3 regions of the Serratia bockelmannii genome follow, and region 3 is predicted to be linked to each of the others. Evidence: predicted binding sites of a transcription regulator. Region 3 holds the regulator's gene; each other region holds the start of a gene.
What was found. The regulator LexA, encoded in region 3, represses DNA repair genes until DNA is damaged. The targets are predictions, from matches to a motif close to TNCTGTATGTACATACAGNA.

Region 1: a site for LexA is predicted at 2,174-2,193, ahead of recA (recombinase RecA). Genes of this name have one in related genera too.
Region 2: a site for LexA is predicted at 2,457-2,476, ahead of ACSJLU_RS08430 (DNA translocase FtsK 4TM domain-containing protein). Genes of this name have one in related genera too.

The regions. Positions count from the first base shown of each region.
Region 1 covers NZ_CP196513.1:3,700-10,615, forward strand. The annotation lists gene umuC (translesion error-prone DNA polymerase V subunit UmuC) at 1-585, opposite strand, end outside; gene umuD (translesion error-prone DNA polymerase V autoproteolytic subunit) at 639-1,019, opposite strand; gene recA (recombinase RecA) at 1,019-2,128, opposite strand; gene ACSJLU_RS24765 (hypothetical protein) at 2,579-2,743, shown strand; gene ACSJLU_RS24770 (DUF1493 family protein) at 2,740-3,066, opposite strand; gene ACSJLU_RS24775 (STM2901 family protein) at 3,066-3,527, opposite strand; gene ACSJLU_RS24780 (DUF2913 family protein) at 3,553-4,188, opposite strand; gene ACSJLU_RS24785 (PBECR2 nuclease fold domain-containing protein) at 4,391-4,888, shown strand; gene ACSJLU_RS24790 (hypothetical protein) at 5,230-6,036, opposite strand; gene ACSJLU_RS24795 (DNA-binding protein) at 6,033-6,653, opposite strand.
Region 2 covers NZ_CP196512.1:1,753,210-1,760,125, forward strand. The annotation lists gene ACSJLU_RS08415 (LysR family transcriptional regulator) at 1-224, opposite strand, end outside; gene trxB (thioredoxin-disulfide reductase) at 301-1,272, opposite strand; gene lrp (leucine-responsive transcriptional regulator Lrp) at 1,927-2,421, shown strand; gene ACSJLU_RS08430 (DNA translocase FtsK 4TM domain-containing protein) at 2,542-6,201, shown strand; gene lolA (outer membrane lipoprotein chaperone LolA) at 6,399-6,916, shown strand, end outside.
Region 3 covers NZ_CP196512.1:4,729,063-4,735,978, reverse strand. The annotation lists gene plsB (glycerol-3-phosphate 1-O-acyltransferase PlsB) at 1-1,733, opposite strand, end outside; gene ACSJLU_RS22495 (diacylglycerol kinase) at 1,882-2,250, shown strand; gene lexA (transcriptional repressor LexA) at 2,353-2,961, shown strand; gene dinF (MATE family efflux transporter DinF) at 3,065-4,402, shown strand; gene ACSJLU_RS22480 (CsbD family protein) at 4,718-4,927, shown strand; gene zur (zinc uptake transcriptional repressor Zur) at 5,030-5,542, opposite strand; gene ACSJLU_RS22470 (sugar O-acetyltransferase) at 5,788-6,360, shown strand; gene ACSJLU_RS22465 (RNA polymerase sigma factor) at 6,365-6,910, opposite strand.

The DNA.
Region 1 (6,916 bases), on a different replicon from region 3:
CGTTGCCAGCCGGCGGGCAATACGCCGGCCAACGCCCCACACTTCCTCTACCGGCACGTGCGCCATCAGGCGTCGCTGGCGCGCCGGCGAACTCAGGTCGACCACGCCGCCGGTCTTGTGCCAGGTCTTGGCGGCGTAGTTGGCCAGCTTGGCCAGCGTCTTGGTCGGCGCAATACCGACGCCGACCGTCAGGTGGGTGCGGCGCCGCACCTCTTCACGCAGCCGGCGACCGAGAGACTCCAGCTGCGCGGCCGGGATACCGGTCAGATCGCAGAAAGCCTCATCGATTGAATACACTTCCAGTCGCAGCGTCAGCTGGGCAAGGATGGCCATCACCCGATGCGACATGTCGGCGTAGTAGGCATAATTCGACGAAAACGCCACCACGCCCTGCCGCTCGGCGTCCCGGGCGATTTTGAACCAGGGCTCCCCCATCTTGATGCCGCAGGCTTTCGCCTCGCGGCTGCGCGCCACGACACAAGAGTCGTTGTTGGACAGGACCACCACAGGACGGCCGCGCAGGTCGGGGCGAAAGACGGTTTCGCAGGAGGCGTAGAAGCTGTTGACGTCAACCAGGGCAAACATGGCGGGGTTCTCCGGGCTTTGCGGAATGGGCAGATGGCGATAACCGGGCCGGGTTACAGCGTGTGAATGGCGTGGCGCACCACGCCGAAGATCACGGTCTCGATGTCGTCACCGAGCGGAATGGGCGCAAAGGCCGGATTGGCCGGCAACAGCATTGGTCGGGGCAGCAGCTGCAGGCGCTTGCAGGTGAACTCGCCGTCGACGGTGGCGATGACGATGTCGCCGTGCTGCGCCCGGTAGAAACACTCCACGACCAGCAGGTCGCCGTCGAGGATACCGGCGTCCTGCATCGACTGCCCCTCGGCGCGTACCAGGTAGGTGCTCTCCGGGTGACGGATGCAGATGTCGTCCAGCGACAGGCGCTGCTCGAGGTAGTCCTGCGCCGGCGACGGAAACCCGCAGGGCACGCCGGCATCATAGAGGCGTACCGGCATCACACGGCCTCCGGCGCGCTCTGCCAGGCATCGACATCCGGGGGCGTGTCCGCGTCGGCTGAAGCCGCGGCCGGCAGCGCCGCCTGCAGGTAGTGCGTGCGCAGCTGCGCGGTCAATGTGGCCACCACGTCGGGACGGTCGCGCAACCAGCCGGCGGCCTTCTCGCGCCCCTGCCCGATTTTATCCCCCTGATATTCGTACCAGGCGCCGGTCTTGAGGATATATTTGGCGTCGACGGCCAGATCCAGCACTTCGCCCTCGCGGAAGATGCCGGCGCCGAACAGCAGCCGGAACTGTGCCTGGCGGAACGGCGGCGAGACCTTGTTCTTGACCACCTTCACTTTGGTATCTCGCCCGATGATGGTCTCCCCTTCCTTGACGTTGCCGGCGCCGCGCACATCGAGGCGAACCGAGGCGTAGAACTTGAGGGCGTTGCCGCCGGCAGTGGTTTCGGGATTGCCGAACATCACGCCGATCTTCATGCGCAACTGGTTGATGAAGATCACCACCGTGCGGGTGGTGTTGATGCTGCCCTTCAGCTTGCGCATCGCCTGGCTCATCATGCGGGCCTGCAGCCCCATCTGGGCGTCGCCGATCTCGCCTTCCAGCTCGTTTTTCGGCACCAGGGCGGCGACGGAATCGACCACCACCACGCCGACGGCGCCGGAACGCACCAGGGCGTCACAGATTTCCAGCGCCTGCTCGCCGGTGTCGGGCTGGGAGATGAGGAGTTCACCGATATCGACGCCCAGTTGCTGCGCGTAACGCGGATCAAGGGCGTGCTCGGCATCGATAAAGGCGCACTGCAGCCCGGCGCGCTGGGCGCAGGCAATGACCGACAGGGCGACGGTGGTCTTGCCGGACGACTCGGGGCCGTAGATTTCGGTGATGCGGCCGACCGGCAGGCCGCCGCCGAGTGCGATGTCGAGGCCGAGCGAGCCGGTCGGGATACGCTCGACAGCCATGCCATGGTTGTCCCCCAGGCGCATGATGGCGCCCTTGCCGAACGCTTTCTCGATGGCGGTGATGGCGCTTTGCAGCGCTTTGGCGCGATTTTCCTGTGTTGTGGCCGTGTCCTGCGGTGTGCGGGTTCGTGATGCGTTGCTCATCTAGTGTTCTCCTCTGGTCGGAAACCGAATGCGTTATTATAATTATACTGTATGTATAACCAGTATAATATAAATCTGAGGGGGAATGACAAGCGATAGGGCGCGACTTTCAGCTATTAGAGGAACAACTCGCTCATTTTGAAGTGGATTTTTTTCTGTCTCTCAACTGTTGCGACTTAGCACGATTTCAGAGGGGTTGGATCGTTATCTGCCAGCCAGCTCCGGCAGACACAAGATGTTGTGTCTAAAGCAGCTGAATAAGGTACAAAATGTTGTGTTTCCAGGCGTGATCGTCACTTGCTACTGGCGCCATTGTTTGCCAAACTGCATTGCAGTAATATGACAAAATGACATGTTTTAGGGGCGGTGATGACGGGATTTGAGCTGAAACTATGGCGAACGGGGCTGGGATGGACACAGGAACGGGCGTCAAAGGAGTTTGGGATTTCGATGCGTACCTACATCCGCTATGAGCATGCTGATCCACCGAGGGCGATTGAATTGGCCATCCAGGCCCTGTCTCTGGCCGCGATGTTGCCGGATATCGACGCACTGCCGGCAGATACGTTACGGCAGCGTGTCAGAACGCTGGCGGTTGACATCCAATCCGGCTAATACAACCAGCGTCCGGCTTTCGCCGACTCGACCAACATTCTGATGGTGAGCGGTTTTAGGGGCTGGTCGGGCACCTTTGAACCGAAAAACTCTGGGGCAAAATAATGGGTGAATTCCATGCCGGCCGGATCGACCTGCCATATGGCTAGGTAGGTGTTGATCGCGTCGTCACCGTCATCCCACCCAATCTTGAGATCTTCCCGCAAGCGTGTGTCCAGGGTTACCGGCACTTTCGGGCCCCAGAAGACATACTTCCGCGGGCTGAAATTTTCATAGTAATAATCAATGATCTCTTGCTCTATTTGCGCGGGCGTCTTCATCATCAAAAATAGGTCCACTGAATTCTGTCTGCCGGACGGGCAATGAGGTTGAAACGGTCTTTTACATCGCGGCCGATCGCGTAAATGGTCCAGGCCGACAGGGCATACCCCAGCCAGGGAACATTGCGGCCGATAAATTTTCCCCAGTTATTCACGTAGCTGATGTGCAGGCGCTGTGGGGTTTCACCCACCAGTGTCGGTAAACGGATACCTTTCGGCAAAGGCTTGTCCAGGTATTTCCGTGACAGTCGCGAGGCGATTGATGTGCCTGGTGTAGCGGTCCCCGGCTTTTGGCGCGTGGGAAGCCAGGGTTGCCCTGATGCGATCAAGACGGCATCGGCAACGCTGATCCCCAGATGTTCACGGAGCGCATCGACGGTGATAAGCCACCACAGCTGCTGGGGCGTCAACTGGGTATACCCCTTGTAGAAATACGTACCGTTTAATTCCTCAACCGTATCCATAGGTTATCCTTTACCGTAGGGGATGTCAGGTTGGCGCGTTGCTGTGCTCGCCTGGCTCCAGTGTTACCGTTTGATATGTCGGCTTGCTGTCTGCAAGGCGGGCCTGCAGTCCATACTCTGCCATGACCTGAATGAACGTATCGACATCGCCGACAATGCGAAAAGAGACCGGCTGCAGGTGATGGCCATCCTGAGAGAAGGCGGCATTGAGCGCCGTTTTTTCGACGTAAAAACCGTTGTGCTGGGATGGCGTGAGGGTGGTTTCCGACCGCCACTCGCGGGCATCCATCACATAGTTGTCCCAGTCCCGATCTTTCAGGGTTTCAGTCGCGTAAGTGAGCCGAAACAAATCGGACTGCGCGGCGAGATTGCCGCTGCAGGAGCGCCACAGGTATTCCAGATGCTGGCGCAGTTTACCGGCCGGCCCGTGTTTGCGGCCGCGTTCGAGCAGCCAGGCGATATCCACGGCGACGCTTCTGGGAAATCGCTTCTGTTTTTGGGCGGTGGCCAGCCAGCGGATCAGGAACAGGTTTTCGGCATAGGGCGTGCCGGCGATACCGTCCTGGCGGGCGAGCCCCAATGCTGCCAGGGCGCAGAACGCCAGATGGCTGAGTGCTGCGGTGGTGTTATCCGTAGTAACGGATTTGGTTTTGTCTAACAACGTTGTCTGCCCTGCCCGTTTTGACGAATGGTTAAAGGGACTCTGCGATCCATCACCATTCAGTGTAACTGGCTATCCGGGCAGTGACCAGCAACGCATTGCACTCCAAATAATTACCAATGTAGGATTCTACTCCGAAACCGAACATCGCAAAACATGGTAAAATGGGCCATTATCTAAGCCGATAAAGGGTAGGAGCAGCGTGGCGCGAGCAATAAAAGGATTGATTACTTTCAAGGATTTAGGGCGTCCTGACCTGCGCGAGCTGGAGAGAGAATTCAGGTTAGATCCTACTCCAGAAATTGAAGCCGGAGGCAGTCTTGAAGCTGCAGTCACTCTGTTGGAACTGCACATGGGTTTCACTGAACCGGAAATGTTAATCGTCCGCAAAGAAACAATCATCGGTACGCTCAGTATTCTCCGAGATAAATTGGAACATATCGTTGAAAAGCGCCTTGATGCTCGCGAACGCTACGTGTTGCTTGCGTTGGATACGCTGGCTAATCCTTATGAAGTGTGGGAAACCATGTATGATGACGGATTGGCACGCTTTCTTTTTATCGGTGCATACCGGCAGAAACAGCAGATGTTGGTTGTCGTGGCGCCGTGGGAAGGAAAAGTGCTCTGGAATTTCATGCACACTGACGCGAAAAGCCTCAATAAACATCGACAGGGAACTTTGCTTTATAAACGGCAATAAAAAAGCCGCCATTTTTCAATGGTGGCCTCAGGGAGCTGGGCCTGTTTATTTTACACCTTCAGGCGGGAGGTGTGAGGTTTCACCCTAGCACAGAATTCAGGGATCCTATGGGGTCCTTCCACCAACTCTAGCACCCTGATGCAGTTGGCTTCTCGCTCGTAAATAATAGTATGCTATTACTACGAAAACGTCAATCACCCCGGCTAATCCGGCATAACGGCTCTTCATCCTTGGTCACAATGAGCAGTTTCAGATTAACGTTGTTGTGATGGTGCTTTAACTACACACCAGGCATTTGTTCACCAGGTAATTTGCCCTGTGCCGCAAGCCATATCTGACGTTTATTCGCCGGGCTGAAGTTCCCGGATACTCTTCAAGTCAAGACGGTTTGCACTCCAGACGCCGCTTCCGACCTCAGCGCCGGTGGACTTTCTGAATCGGAGTCCACACTCACTGACCCACTGAGTGCGGGTTTCACGCAGCCTGACATGGCGTGGTTTGTAGCATTCAGTGATTGTCCCTTCGTGCGTCATTTTCGGCCGCTTTTTCATTGCAGGGACATGAGCGGCTTTAGCGGACGGTCCGGCAGGTGACCCGTCGCGGTACTCCGCAAAGATCTCCCTGGACACCAGTACCGGTAAAGGCTCAGGTTTGACGTTCTGGCCTGCCGCCGCCAACAGATCGTCAGCCGTCTTCTTCAACCAGCCATACAGTTGATGGCCGTCACCCGGAATGATATCCAGGGTCACTTCACGCGTGGTGATCGTGCCTTCCAGACGGCGAACCTTCTGCAGGAAGGCGCCCAGCGTCCCGCCGGACGCGATCGGCTCCGCCACAATCCAGTCGTCATACTCGTCAAACTGATCGAGGGTCAGGTCAATGTAGTCCCCGTCCAGGGCGACAAAGACGTGACCGTGAATGTCACCATTTTCAATCCACTGCAGGGCGATGACATACGGAAACAGTTTGTCGTCGTGATCTCTCAGGTACCGGACCAGTGTCTGGCTGGCAAGCTCACAGCAGCCGCGCGGAAAGTCTGCCAGATAGTTATGCCAGCTGCGCGGTTCCGGTTCACCGGAACGTTCACCGGCGGCGAGCGCCAGCGCCCGACGGAAGGCCTCCACCTGGGTCCGGGTATCGTCTCTCATTTTGTCCCCTTCCCGCCTTTCGGCTCTGCCCGCGCCAGGGTCAGCAGTTCGGCCTGAAGTTTACGGCCGTCCTCCCGGGACTCCTTCAGCTCCGCTTTCGTGTCCTGCAGCTGCGCCGCCAGGTGTTCGCCGGTGGCGGTCAGCCGGGCCACCTGCTCGCGCAGCGGCAGCGCCTCATCCCGCAGCGCGCGCACCTCCTGCAGCAGGCGATCGCGCTCGGCCACCACCTCGCGCAGCACCGCCAGCTCGCTCTCAAGCCGGGCCACGGTCGCCTGCGCGGCGTCGCGCGCCTGGTCAGCCTGGGCAATATCCGCGTCGGCCTGCTCACGCGCCGCCAGGGTGTCGGCGTCGGCCTGTTTCACGGCCGCCTGCCACAGCAGGGCCAGCTGGCCGGTCAGCAGCTGTGCCAGCTCAGCCGGCAGCGCCGGCGCCTGCTCCGCGCGCTGTTCGCGCAGGCGGGCGCGGAACGCGCGCATCACCGGGGAGATGTGGGACAGCGAGCCGCCGCCGAGGTGCTGACGGACCTGCTCGTTGGTCGGGTTCGGGGTGCCGGCGGCGATGAGGGCCGCGGCGGCGTCTTCAATACGGCGGACGGTGTCCGGGGAGAGTGGGGTCATGGTCAGGCTCCGGTCTGTCGGGGAATGCCGTCATCGTACCCCTGGCGTAAAAAAATACACAATACACAAAATACAAATAATACATACAATACAGTATGTACATACCGTACATACAATACAGTACATCCCTACAGGTTGTGCTTTTTCGCGGTCAGATCCGTTTTCTGCTAGTTCCGGATCTTCTTTCCTGCCCACAGCGCGCAGCGGCGCAGAAACACAATATGTAGCGGTTATGCCAGCTGCTGATGACGCTATATGTTGTG
Region 2 (6,916 bases), 2.2 Mb from region 3:
CCTTCCAACATCGTGCGGGCATGGGCGACGATCTGTAGGCCGCTTTGGGTCAGGACGACATTGTGTGGCTGGCGCACCAAAAGCCGGGTGCTCAGCATCGTCTCCAGTTGAGCGATGGCCTGGCTGGCGGCAGACTGCGTCATGCCGCAGAGCGCCGCAGCCTGAGTGATGGTGCCGTTGTCGGCGACGGCAACCAGCAAGCGCCAGTGAAGAAGATTATGCATCGGCGTGCATCCTCCTGGGGGCTGAAGACAAAAAAAAGCGGCTCGAGAGCCGCTTTTTGCTGATGAAGAGAACGTCTTAGCAGACTTCTGCGCCGGCGATGCCGTCCAGGTAACGCTCTGCGTCCAGCGCCGCCATACAGCCGGTGCCGGCGGAGGTGATTGCCTGACGGTAGATGTGATCCATCACGTCGCCAGCGGCGAAGACGCCGGGGATGGTGGTTTGGGTCGCATTGCCGTGAATGCCGGACTGCACCTTGATGTAGCCGTTTTCCAGCTCCAGTTGGCCGCCGAAGATGCCGGTGTTCGGGCTGTGGCCGATGGCGATGAACACGCCGGCCAGTTCCAGTTCACGGGTTTCGTTTTCCGCTTTGGTGCTGCGGATACGCACGCCGGTCACGCCCATTTCATCGCCCAGCACTTCGTCCAGCGTATGGTCGGTGTGCAGCACGATGTTGCCGCTTTTCACTTTTTCCATCAGCCGGTCGATCAGGATCTTCTCTGAACGGAAGCTGTCGCGGCGGTGGATCAGGTGAACCTCGGCGGCGATGTTGGACAGGTACAGCGCTTCTTCAACGGCAGTGTTGCCGCCGCCGACCACGGCGACTTTCTGGTTACGGTAGAAGAAACCGTCGCAGGTCGCACAGGCGGAAACGCCTTTGCCCTTGAAGGCGTCTTCGGAAGGCAGGCCAAGGTAGCGGGCGGAGGCACCGGTCGCAATGATCAGCGCGTCGCAGCTGTATTCGCCGCTGTCGCCGAACAGGCGGAACGGGCGCTGCTGCAGATCGACGCTGTTGATATGATCGAAGACGATCTCAGTCTGGAACTTCTCCGCGTGTTCGCGCATGCGCTCCATCAGCGCCGGACCGGTCAGGCCTTCGGCGTCGCCCGGCCAGTTTTCCACTTCGGTGGTGGTGGTCAGCTGGCCGCCTTGCTCCAGACCGGTGATCAGCACCGGGCTCAGGTTGGCGCGCGCCGCGTAGACGGCGGCGGTGTAACCGGCCGGGCCGGAGCCCAGAATCAGTAATTTGCTATGTTTAGCCGTGCCCATGAATAACCTCTTTATTCCACAATGGCGGACAATGAAGCCGATTGTAGGGAAAATGGCGCATTAAAAAAAGCGCCGGGCGACGTTGTTAACGATTTGTATGATAGTTGTCGCCTATTAATGCGCCCGCTGTCGGCAAATCGTACGCCGAACGCAGAAATTTACCTTATCAAAGCCGCATTCGGCTACCGAATCGCCAACCGCGCAAAAACGGCGCATTCTGCGACTTCAGCCGCTCCCTACCGGGGTTTATCTGCCAGCGATTCATAACCAAAAATGGGATGCAGACTTTTCATGACGGTACGTTGTTCTGATTTTGCTTCTTTTACTTTGACAATCCGCTGCGCATTTGCGAAAACATCATAGGAAGAAGAAATTATCCCCGTAACACCAGCAAATCGTACGTATTTGCGCCGCGAGGCGGCAATGCGCGGTGGATGTGCGGAGCAGGGCGCGCAAGCGTTTGCTGATTTTTTCTCGACCTAAACGTCGTTGCCGGCGTCGCGCGGGGTTGGACAGACAGGCTGCGCGGCGTGGAATGATGGTAGTGAAGAAGCACATGACAGGCATCGGGTCTTCGCTTGGAACGAACCCTTACACATTGACGTTGGCTAGGGTGTGGCAAGTGCACGGAAGAAAATAAGAGAGACAATAATAATGGCAGACAACAAGAAACGCCCGGGTAAAGATCTCGACCGTATCGACCGCAACATCCTGAATGAGCTGCAGAAGGATGGGCGTATTTCGAACGTCGAGCTTTCGAAGCGCGTGGGGTTATCCCCGACACCATGTTTAGAACGCGTGCGCCGTCTCGAGCGCCAGGGTTTCATTCATGGCTATACCGCATTGCTTAACCCGCATTATCTGGATGCGTCCCTGCTGGTTTTCGTGGAGATCACGCTGAACCGTGGCGCGCCGGATGTGTTTGAGCAATTCAACTCGGCAGTGCAGAAGCTTGAAGAGATTCAGGAGTGTCATCTGGTTTCCGGTGATTTCGACTACCTGTTGAAAACCCGCGTACCGGACATGTCGGCGTACCGCAAACTGCTGGGCGAAACCTTGCTGCGTTTGCCGGGGGTTAACGACACCCGTACCTACGTAGTGATGGAAGAAGTGAAACAGAGTAACCGTCTGGTTATCAAAACACGGTAAGGTGCAGGTGCAAAACCTGATTAAATTGGTTACACTCCTGTTTATTCATACAGTTTCGGCGCCGGGAAAGCTTCTCGGCGCTGTTGCTATGTCAGCTAACAGGAACCTGGAGAGCCTTTCTTGAGCCAGGAATATACAGAAGATAAAGAAGTTACCCTGAAAAGACTCAGCAGTGGCCGGCGTTTGCTGGAGGCTGCGCTTATCGTGGTAGCGATTTTTGCCGTTTACCTCATGGCTGCGTTGGTCAGTTTCAATCCGTCTGACCCAAGCTGGTCGCAGACCGCGTGGCATGAGCCGATTCACAATTTGGGCGGCGGTGTTGGGGCCTGGTTGGCCGACACGCTGTTCTTCACCTTCGGGGTGCTCGCCTACGCGATACCGCCGATCATGCTGATCCTGTGCTGGGCAGCCTATCGCCAACGCGGCAACAAAGACTACGTCGACTATTTCGCGCTCTCCCTGCGCCTGATCGGTACCTTGGCGTTAGTGCTTACCTCCTGCGGGTTGGCGGCGCTGAACGTTGACGATCTCTATTACTTCGCTTCCGGCGGCGTGATCGGCAGCCTGCTGAGCAACGCCATGTTGCCGTGGTTCAACGGCATCGGCGCTACGCTGGCGCTGCTGTGCGTGTGGGCTGCGGGGCTGACGCTGTTTACCGGCTGGTCCTGGCTGGTGATCGCCGAGAAGATCGGCGGTGCGGTGTTGGGCGTCGCGACGGTGATGACCAATCGCTCACGCCGCGAAGATCGCTATTTCGAGGATGACGAGCGTTACGTTGACGACGAGCCTGAGCAGGTAGGGAAGGGCGCCGCTGCAGCGGTTGCGGCGACCGCCGCCGGAGCCGCGGCTGCCGATGACGACGTGCTGTTCTCCGCACCCTCGGTCACCGAAAGCGCCAAAGAGGCGGGGGAAGACGCCGCCGATCCGTTGCTCAGCGGCCTGCGAGCCGACGATAGTGAGGTTGAAGCCGACGCCGCGCCAATCGCGCCGGCGGCTTCGCCTGCACCAGCGGTGAAGGCAGAGATCCACGAGCCCGTTGCCGCGCCGATCGCCACACAGGCGCCGTCGGTAACGGTGGCGCCGGCCGCGCCGGCCTCGGTCAATCAGCACCCGGTGAGCACCCCGGCGCAAGACGCCACGCCGCCGCTGTATTCCTTCGAAATCCCGGAAGAAACACCAGCGCCTAAGGCGACGCGCCCTGTCGATCCTTATCAGGATGACGATGAGCCGCGCCTGGGCAATTGGCAAGAGCCGGCCCCGCAGCCGACAGCGCGTTCTCCCTTTGATTTTACCGCCGCGCAGCGCGACAGTGCCGACGTCAGCGGAGCAGGTGGTTTCAGCGCCACCGGCGCCAAGCCACAACTGGATACGGCAGCCGCTGCCGCTGCGGGCGCCGCGGCGGCGACCTTTATGCCGGCCTTCACGGCGACCAGCGACGGCAATTCTCAGGTTAAACAGGGTATCGGCCCTGAGTTGCCGCGGCCGAATCCGGTGCGTATTCCGACCCGTCGTGAGCTGGCTTCCTACGGCATCAAGCTGCCTTCGCAGCGTGCTGCCGAACAGGAACAGCGCCAGGCGGAGCCTCAACAGCCGACGGCGATAAATCCGCAGGAAGAAGAGGCGCAGCAAGAAGCCGCGCTGCGCCAGGCGTTCGCCGAACAGCAAAGCCAGCGCTATGGCGAAAGCTACGCGCCGGAGCAGGATGATGAACAGGCTCAGCAGGAAGCCGAGCTGAGTAAAGCGTTCGCCGAACAACAGAACCAACGTTACGGTGAAGTCCAACAGGACGATGAAGAGGCGCGGCAAGAGGCTGCGCTGCGTCAGGCTTTCGCCGAGCAGCAGCAGGCGCGTTATGGTCAGCAAGAGACTGCCCCGCAGGCGCCGGCCGCCAGCCCGGTCGATACCCGTAATGCTTTCAGCTTCTCGCCGATGGCGGATTTAGTGGACGATGGCCCGAGCGAGCCGATGTTCACGCTGTCCCCACAGCTTGAAGAGCGCATTGAACAGCAAAGCGAGCAAGAGGACGACGTGCCGTTTGGCCAGTTTGAGCCTGCGGCGCCGGCTGCCCAGCAACCGCATGCGCAGCCGCAACAATACCAACAGCCGCAGCAGCAATCTTATCAGCAGCCGCAGCAACAACAGCAGTATCAACAGCCGTCGCAGCAGCAATATCAGCAGCCACAGCAACCGGTTCAGCAGCAGCCTCAGCAAGCTCCGGCTGAGCCGCACCCGGCGATGGACAGCCTGATTCACCCGTTCCTGATGCGCAACGATCAGCCGCTGCAGAAGCCGACCACGCCGCTGCCGACGCTGGATCTGCTGACCGAAGCGCCGAAAGAGGTGGAGCCGGTCGACTCCTTCGCGCTGGAACAGAAAGCGCGCTTGGTGGAGGCCAGTTTGGCCGATTACCGCGTAAAAGCCGACGTGGTGGATATCCTGCCGGGGCCGGTCATCACCCGCTTCGAGCTGGATCTGGCGCCGGGCGTTAAAGCGGCGCGCATTTCCAACCTGTCGCGCGATCTGGCGCGCTCGCTGTCGACTTCGGCGGTGCGCGTGGTGGAAGTGATCCCCGGTAAGCCTTATGTCGGTCTGGAGCTGCCGAACGCCAAGCGTCAAACGGTGTACCTGCGCGAAGTGCTGGACTGCCCGGCCTTCCGCGACAACCCGTCGCCGCTGTCCATCGTATTGGGTAAGGACATCTCCGGCGAACCGGTGGTGGCCGATCTGGGCAAAATGCCGCACTTGCTGGTCGCCGGTACCACCGGTTCCGGTAAGTCGGTCGGGGTCAACGCCATGATCCTGAGCATCCTGTATAAAGCCACGCCGAAAGAAGTGCGCTTTATCATGATCGACCCGAAAATGCTGGAGCTGTCGGTTTACGAAGGTATTCCGCACCTGTTGACCGATGTGGTCACCGACATGAAAGACGCCGCCAACGCGCTGCGCTGGTGCGTGGGTGAGATGGAACGCCGCTACAAACTGATGTCTGCCCTGGGCGTGCGTAACCTGGCCGGCTACAACGAGCGTGTCGATCAGGCCGAAGCGATGGGGCGTCCGATCCCGGATCCGTTCTGGAAACCGACCGACAGCATGGACATCACGCCGCCGGTGTTGGAGAAGGAGCCGTACATCGTGGTGATGGTCGACGAATTCGCCGACCTGATCATGACGGTTGGCAAGAAGGTTGAAGAGTTGATCGCTCGCCTGGCGCAAAAAGCGCGTGCGGCGGGTATCCACCTGGTGCTGGCGACCCAGCGTCCTTCGGTAGATGTGATCACAGGTCTGATCAAGGCCAACATTCCGACGCGTATCGCCTTTACCGTGTCGAGCAAGATCGACTCCCGCACCATCCTCGATCAGGGGGGGGCCGAGTCCTTGCTGGGTATGGGTGACATGCTCTATCTGGCGCCGAACTCCTCGATCCCGGTGCGTGTACATGGCGCATTCGTGCGCGATCAGGAAGTGCACGCGGTGGTCAAGGATTGGAAAGCGCGCGAGCGGCCCCAATATAAAGAGGGCATTCTCAGCGGCGGCGAAGATGGCGAGGGCGGTGCCGGTGGCGGGATGGACGGCGACGAAGAGCTGGATCCGTTGTTTGACCAGGCGGTGGATTTCGTGGTGGATAAACGCCGCGCCTCCATCTCCGGCGTACAGCGCCAGTTCCGCATCGGCTATAACCGTGCCGCGCGCATCATCGAACAGATGGAGGCGCAGGGCATCGTCAGCGAGCAGGGGCACAACGGCAACCGCGAGGTGCTGGCGCCGCCGCGGCACGATTGATGGTCGCTTAGCCATTGCAATTCAATAAGAAAGGGCCGCTTAAGCGGCCCTTGTGCAAAGAAGCGTAAACCCGTTTCTTCTCGGAACATTGGCCTACCGGCCGATCGCCGGCTTCAGGTAAAGTAACGGAGTAAAGGGTTGATTGACCCGCACGGCGTCGCCCTGCGGTTAACGCATTTCATAAGGTATCTGGAATAATGAAAAAACTGTTAGTTGCCTGCTGTCTGCTTTCGGGATTCGCTTCTACCTCCGTGCTGGCCGATGCCGCACAGGATCTGCAAAGTCGCCTGGCGAAGGTGAACAGTTTCCACGCCAGCTTCTCGCAAACCGTGACCAGCGCTGAAGGCGCCGCGGTGCAACAGGGTGAAGGCGAGCTGTGGGTGAAGCGGCCGAACCTGTTCAACTGGCACATGACGTCACCCGATGAGAGCGTGCTGGTTTCCGATGGCCAGACCCTGTGGTTCTACAACCCGTTCGTCGAGCAGGTGACGGCGACCTGGCTGAAGAACGCCACCGGCAATACGCCGTTTATGCTGATTACCCGCAATAACGCCAGCGACTGGAAGCAGTACAACGTGAAGCAAAAGGGCGATGATTTCGAGCTGACGCCGAAATCCGCCAGCGGCAACCTGAAGCAATTCGCCATCAGCGTGACCAACAGCGGCACCATCCGCAGCTTTGCCGCGGTGGAGCAGGATGGCCAGCGTAGTGCTTA
Region 3 (6,916 bases):
GCGTGATCCAGCAGCTCGTCCGGCGTCTGCGTCGGTACGGTGACATCATGGGCGTAAGGCGCGTTGCGCATCAGCTGCAGGTAACACTCGAGCTGCTCGAGCAGCTGTTCGCGGGTCAGCGAACGCTGGCGCGAGGCCAGCAGCGCGGTGGAACACAGGTTCATGGCGTTGGCCGCGGCGGCGTTGTTGATGCGCACCATGATCTGGCCGGCCAGATCGTTGACCGTCGGCGTCAGCCAGCTTGGGCGTTGAGCTTCGATCGGATCGATCGACTCGCGCCACTGCGGCACGTGCTGGTTGAGGTAAGCGGTCAACGGCAGCGGTTCGCCGAAGTTGACGTAACCCTGGCCCAGATTGCGCAGCTTGCGCAGGCCGCGCAGCATCTGCAGCAGGCTCTCTTTTTCCTTGGTGGCGCCGCGCAGCTCTTTGGCGTAGGTGCCCACTTCCATCACATGCTCGTAGCCGATGTAGATCGGCACCAGCGTGATCGGACGGGCGCCGCCGCGCAGCATCGCCTGGATGGTCATCGACAGGGTGCCGGTTTTCGGTTCCAGTAGACGCCCGGTGCGGGAACGGCCGCCTTCCACGAAATATTCCACCGAGTAACCGCGAGTGAACAGCTCGCCGAGGTATTCGCGGAACACCGTCGAGTACAGCTTGTTGCCTTTAAAGGTGCGGCGGATGAAGAACGCGCCCAGGCGACGGAAGATCGGGCCGGCCGGCCAGAAGTTGAGGTTGATGCCCGCAGCGATGTGCGGCGGCACCAGGCCCTGGTGATACAGCACGTAGGACAGCAGCAGATAGTCCATGTGACTGCGGTGGCAGGGCACGTAGACGATCTCGTGGCCGTCCTGCGCCAGCTGGCGCACGCGCTCGGCGTTGGTGACGTTGATGCCCTGATACAGCCGGTTCCAGGTCCAGCTCAGCACGCGGTCGGACAGACGCACGGTTTCGTAGGAGAAATCGGCGGCGATCTCTTCCATCAGCGCGATGGCGTTCTGCTGGGCCTTCTCGTGCGAGATCTTCTTGCTGCGCGCTTCGTCCTCGACCGCTTTTTCGATCGCTTTGGACGCCAACAGCTTGTTGAACAGGTCCTGACGGGCCGGCAGGCTCGGGCCTACCGCGGCCAGGCGCTGACGCGAGAAGTGCATGCGCGCCACGCGCGCCAGTTTCTGCGCGATGGTTTTATCCGTGCCGTGTTCGGTAGCCATGCGGCGCAGCGAAACGGTGTTGGAGAAGCGCACGAAGCTGTCGCGGCCGAGCCACAGCACGGCGAAGAATTTTTGCACGCCGTTCAACAGACGCAGGTGCGGCGTGCCGTGGCCTTCGCGGCCCGGCGAGCGGCCGAACATGACCGAAACCGGCAGCATCTGAATGTCGAGATCGGGATTGCTGCGATGCAGATCCAGGTAGTCGTGGAACAGCTTTACCGACTCTTCTTTCGGGGTGTAGTAGCGGAACACGCGCGGGCCGTCGTGAATGAACACGTAGCTCGGCAGCACGGTGCCGTCGATCTCCAGCGCGTTGAGCGGATCGGGCAGATCCTGCGCCAGGCACTGGGTGCGCAGCGTCAGCAAATCCGCCTTGGAATTGTAAGGTAAAACATACAAAATCGGCCGTGAGGGATCCAACCCTAGCTCGGTGACCGGATCTGAAGGGATGACCTTACTTCTTACCAACAATTTAAGTGGTAAATTCAATATTTTATAATAAATTTTACGCCAACCTGACATAACAACGTGAAGCCTCTTGTTAGCAATGCGCCGCAAGCATACCAGAAACCGGGTAGCAGATCTGTGGTGTTCGAAAACCGAGAGCCGTCAGCGCGGACTGTTCTAGACTCTTTTTATTATGACCGACCTCTGAGAAAGGCACGAAAACATGGCAAACCAAGCAACCGGATTGACCCGCATCATTAAGGCCGCCGGCTATTCTTATAAAGGGCTTTCCGCCGCCTGGCAACACGAGGCGGCGTTCCGCCAGGAACTGGTGGTGACCCTCCTGGCTATCATACTGGCTGTCTGGCTGGACGTGGGTGCGATAGCGCGCATTTTATTGATCGGATCGGTGGCGCTGGTGATGATCGTCGAGATCCTGAACAGCGCGATCGAGGCGGTGGTGGATCGCATCGGCAGCGAACACCATGAGCTGTCCGGGCGGGCCAAGGACATGGGATCGGCGGCGGTGTCGCTGGCGATCGTGCTGGCGCTGTTCGTTTGGGGCACGGTCTTGTGGCAGCATTTTGGCTGACGAAAGTCGCCTACTGACTGATTTTTATTTATTCTTCGGTTCCCAATCCGCGCTTACCTGTATATACTCACAGCAAGACTGTATAAACAAACAGGGGGCGGAATGAAAGCACTAACTACCAGACAGCAAGAGGTCTACGATCTGATTCGCGATCATATTTCGCAAACGGGCATGCCGCCAACGCGTGCCGAGATCGCGATGCGTCTGGGGTTCCGTTCGCCTAACGCCGCCGAAGAGCACCTGAAGGCGCTGGCACGCAAAGGCGTGATCGAAATCGTCTCCGGTGCGTCGCGCGGTATCCGCCTGCTGATGGAAGAAGAAGAAGGGCTGCCGCTGATCGGCCGCGTCGCCGCCGGCGAGCCGCTGCTGGCGCAGCAGCACATCGAAGGGCACTACCAGGTGGATCCTTCCCTGTTTAAACCGAGCGCCGATTTCCTGTTGCGGGTGAACGGCATGTCGATGCGCGACATCGGCATTCTGGACGGCGATCTGCTGGCGGTGCACAAAACGCAAGACGTGCGCAACGGCCAGGTCGTGGTCGCGCGCATCGAAGACGAAGTGACGGTCAAGCGCTTGAAAAAGCACGGTAACGTGGTTGAGCTGCTGCCGGAGAACAATGAATTCCAACCGATCGTGGTCGATCTGCGCCAGCAGAATTTCACGATCGAAGGGCTGGCGGTCGGCGTGATCCGCAACGGCGACTGGATTTAATCGCCGCGCCATCACCGCCGCTCCCTGTATCAATCGCCCCTGTTTTGGGGCGTTTTTGTTTCTGACCTCGCCCTTCGTCACTCTGTCACAGGAACATCCCATCATGCGCCTGATTTCCGCCTTCACCAGCGACACCGATAAAGCCCTGTGGCGCCTCGCCCTGCCGATGATTTTCTCCAATATCACCGTGCCGCTGCTCGGGCTGGTGGACACCGCGGTGATCGGCCACCTCGACAGCCCGATCTATTTGGGAGGCGTGGCGATCGGCGCGGTGGCGACCAGCTTCCTGTTCATGCTGCTGCTGTTCCTGCGCATGAGCACCACCGGCCTCGCGGCGCAGGCGCTGGGAGCGAAGAACCCGCAGGCGCTGGCACGCGCCTTTATGCAACCGCTGCTGCTGGCGTTGTTGGCCGGGGGGGCGATCGTCCTGTTGCGCTACCCGCTGATTGAACTGGCGCTGCGGATCGTCGGCGGCGATGGCGAGGTGCTGGAGCAGGCGCGGCGTTTTCTTGAGATCCGCTGGTTGAGCGCACCGGCGGCGCTGGCCAACCTGGTGCTGCTGGGCTGGCTGCTCGGCGTGCAGTACGTGCGTGCGCCGGTGATCCTGCTGATCGTCGGCAACCTGCTGAACATCGTGCTGGATATCTGGCTGGTGATGGGCCTGGGCTGGAACGTACGAGGGGCGGCGGCGGCCACCGCCATCGCCGAATATGCCACGCTATTGCTCGGCCTGTGGCTGGCGTGGCGAGTGATGCGTCTGCGCGGTATTACCCTGGCGATGCTGCGTCAGGCCTGGCGTGGCGATCTGCGCCGCCTGCTGGCGCTCAATCGCGACATCATGTTGCGCTCATTGCTGCTGCAGCTGTGTTTTGCGTCGCTGACCATTTTCGGCGCTCGCCTGGGGAGCGATGTGGTGGCGGTTAACGCGGTGTTGATGAACCTGCTGACGTTTACCGCCTATGCGCTCGACGGCTTCGCTTATGCGGTGGAGGCCCATTCCGGCCACGCCTACGGTGCCCGGGACGGCAGCCAACTGCGTAAGGTGTGGCACGCGGCCTGCAGGCAGGCTGGGCTGGTCGCGTTGGCTTTCGGCCTGGCGTATGCCGTTACCGGCCAGCAGATCGTGGCGGCGTTGACCTCCTTGCCGGAGCTGCGTGCGTTGGCCGCCCACTATTTACCGTGGCAGGTTATTCTGCCGCTGGTCGGGGTGTGGTGCTATTTGCTGGACGGCATGTTTATCGGTGCCACGCGCGGCGCCGAGATGCGTAACAGTATGGCGGTGGCCGCGGCAGGATATGGTCTGACGCTGTTCAGCGTGCCGCTGCTAGGCAACCACGGGCTCTGGCTGGCGCTGGCGGTGTTTCTGACGTTGCGTGGCGTGGCGCTGGGTTGGATTTGGCACCGTCATCAGGTGCGCGGCAGCTGGTTTGCTGCACGTTAGACCGGACGCTTTGTTGGGTTAATTATTAATTTATCTTATGTTTTTATTCATGTTTGCTTACATGTTTTCAGCCTGAATATTTCCGGTTTAGTTCGTTGTTTGTTAGCGTTTTTTGTGTTTATTTTTCTTTTTAATGGTTTTTTATTCTGATGTTTGGCTTTTTTATTTCCATGTTTAACTAGAATGAATCATGTGGCTGGTGAATGAAGGGGAGCGGTGCTTCTTAAGGTGAAGGGAGTATCAACCAGAAAAACTTCTGTTTAACCCCGGCCGGCGACAGGGATCACTGATTCACCACAGGTTAACGGAGAGACTATGAATAAAGATCAAGCCGACGGTAACTGGAAGCAGCTGAAAGGCAAAGTGAAGGAAAAATGGGGCAAGCTGACCGATGACGATCTGACGGTCATCGAAGGGAAACGCGAACAGCTAGTCGGTAAAATCCAGGAGCGCTACGGTTACCAGAAAGAGGCGGCCGAGAAAGAGGTGAAAGCCTGGGAAGGTCACACCAAACACCGCTGGTAACACGCAGGGCCGCCACTGACGGCGGCCGGCAACAGCGCAGGCCGGCGTCGCTCCATCCTCTGGCGCCCCGGCTGCAGGTACAGGGAAGTACCTGACTTCGTATTATTTCTTCTTGATGGCGATGCTGTGATCGTGTTCGGCGCAATCATGCTTGCTGTCACAAGCCTCAACTTCAACGCAACCGGCGCACAGACCGTGCGCTTCCACCACGCTGTGCCGCAGCGCAAATCCGGCTTCCTGCGCCAGCTTCTGCAGCGTTTCTTCCACGCCTTCGGTGGTGCGTTCGGTCACCTGGCCGCAGCGGTCGCAGATAAACAGCGCGGACGTATGCATCGGCTGTTCGAAATGGTGGCACAGCACGTAGCTGTTGGCCGATTCCACTCTATGGATAAACCCTTGCTCCAGCAGAAAATCCAGCGCGCGGTAGACCGTCGGCGGCTTGGCCTGCGGTTCGGCGACGCGCAGCAGATCGAGCAGGTCATATGCGCTGATTGCACCGGGTTGCTGAGTCATCAGACGCAGCACTTCCAGCCGTTGCGGCGTCAATCGCACATTGCGTTGCTGGCAGAGGCGTTCAGCCTGCGCCAGCAGCTTTTCCTGGGTGGTTGAGTTCATCGCAAATATCCCGGTACGTAAAAAAGCCGATTTTACCATGATTACGGCGAATCGCCGAGAGTTGCCCCCTTTTCCCCTGAGGATAGCGCAAGGAAAAGCGCGCCGATCGCGCGAAAAGAGAGTTGCATCACAACTTTTCCCCGCCGTCGGGCGGCAAATCAACGTTGCCGGTTTTAGCGCTGGAGAACGGGGGACGAGAGCGGTATAACGCCTTTCACCCGCGTGATGAGCAGGAGCCCTGTGTGATGACGGAAAGAGAGAAGCTGTTAGGCGGCCTGGAGTACAACAGCCGCGATGAAGAACTGATCGCCCTGTACCATCGAGCGAGGGCGTTGACCAAAAGCCTGGGGGCGCTGGACTCGCATCAGGCGGACGAGAAAAACCGCCTACTCGGTGAGCTGTTCGGTGCTTGGGGTGAGGCGAGCTGGATTGAAACACCGTTCTGGTGTGACTACGGGCAGCATGTCCGCATCGGTAAAAACTGTTTTATCAACGTCAATGCGGTGTTCCTCGATTGTAATACCATCACCATCGGCGACAACACGCTGATCGGCCCCAACGTGCAAATCTATACGCCGAGCCACCCGCTGAAGGCCGCAGAGCGCTTCACCGGCGATCCGGATTTCCCTTTCCGCACCTCGGCGCAGCCGGTGTCCATTGGCAACAACGTCTGGATCGGCGGCAACGTAGTGATCCTGCCGGGAGTGACCATCGGCGACGGCACGACCATCGGCGCGGGCAGCATCGTCACCGGCGACATCCCGGCCAACGTGCTGGCGCTGGGGCAGCCATGCCGGGTTATCCGCTCGTTGGAATAGGGCGTTATCGACGAGCAGGAGGCAAGGGGGCGGGATGGCTCTCTTTGCGGTGCGGGCCGTCGTTTGCCAACGGGCGGTCATCGGCCAACGCCAAGCGTGCGGCCGCCAGGCGGCTCATGACGGTGCCGATTGGCACCGCCAGCACTTTCGCGGCCTCCCGATAGGATAGCCCTTCGATATACACCAGAAACAGCGCGTTGCGCTGAGCCGCCGGCAGCCGGCTGACGCGTCGCATCACTTCATGGAGCCAGACCGGCTGTTCACCGTTGTCCGCATCGCCCAGCTCTTCCGCCGCCATGCAGCCTTGCCCCTGGCGAAGATGTTGGGCGCGAACTTCATTGAGCCAGATGGAGTGCAGGATGGAAAACAACCAGCGATCCAGGTGCGAACCGGGAGTGAATTGCGCAGCGCGCTCCAGCGCACGCAGGCAGGTCGCCTGCACCAGATCGTCGGCGATATCCCGCCGGTGCGAAAGCACCAGCGCATAGCGCCACAGGCGGGAGATATAGTGGCCGAGTTCATCGCGTATCGCATCGCCGCTGATAGTCACCTCCGC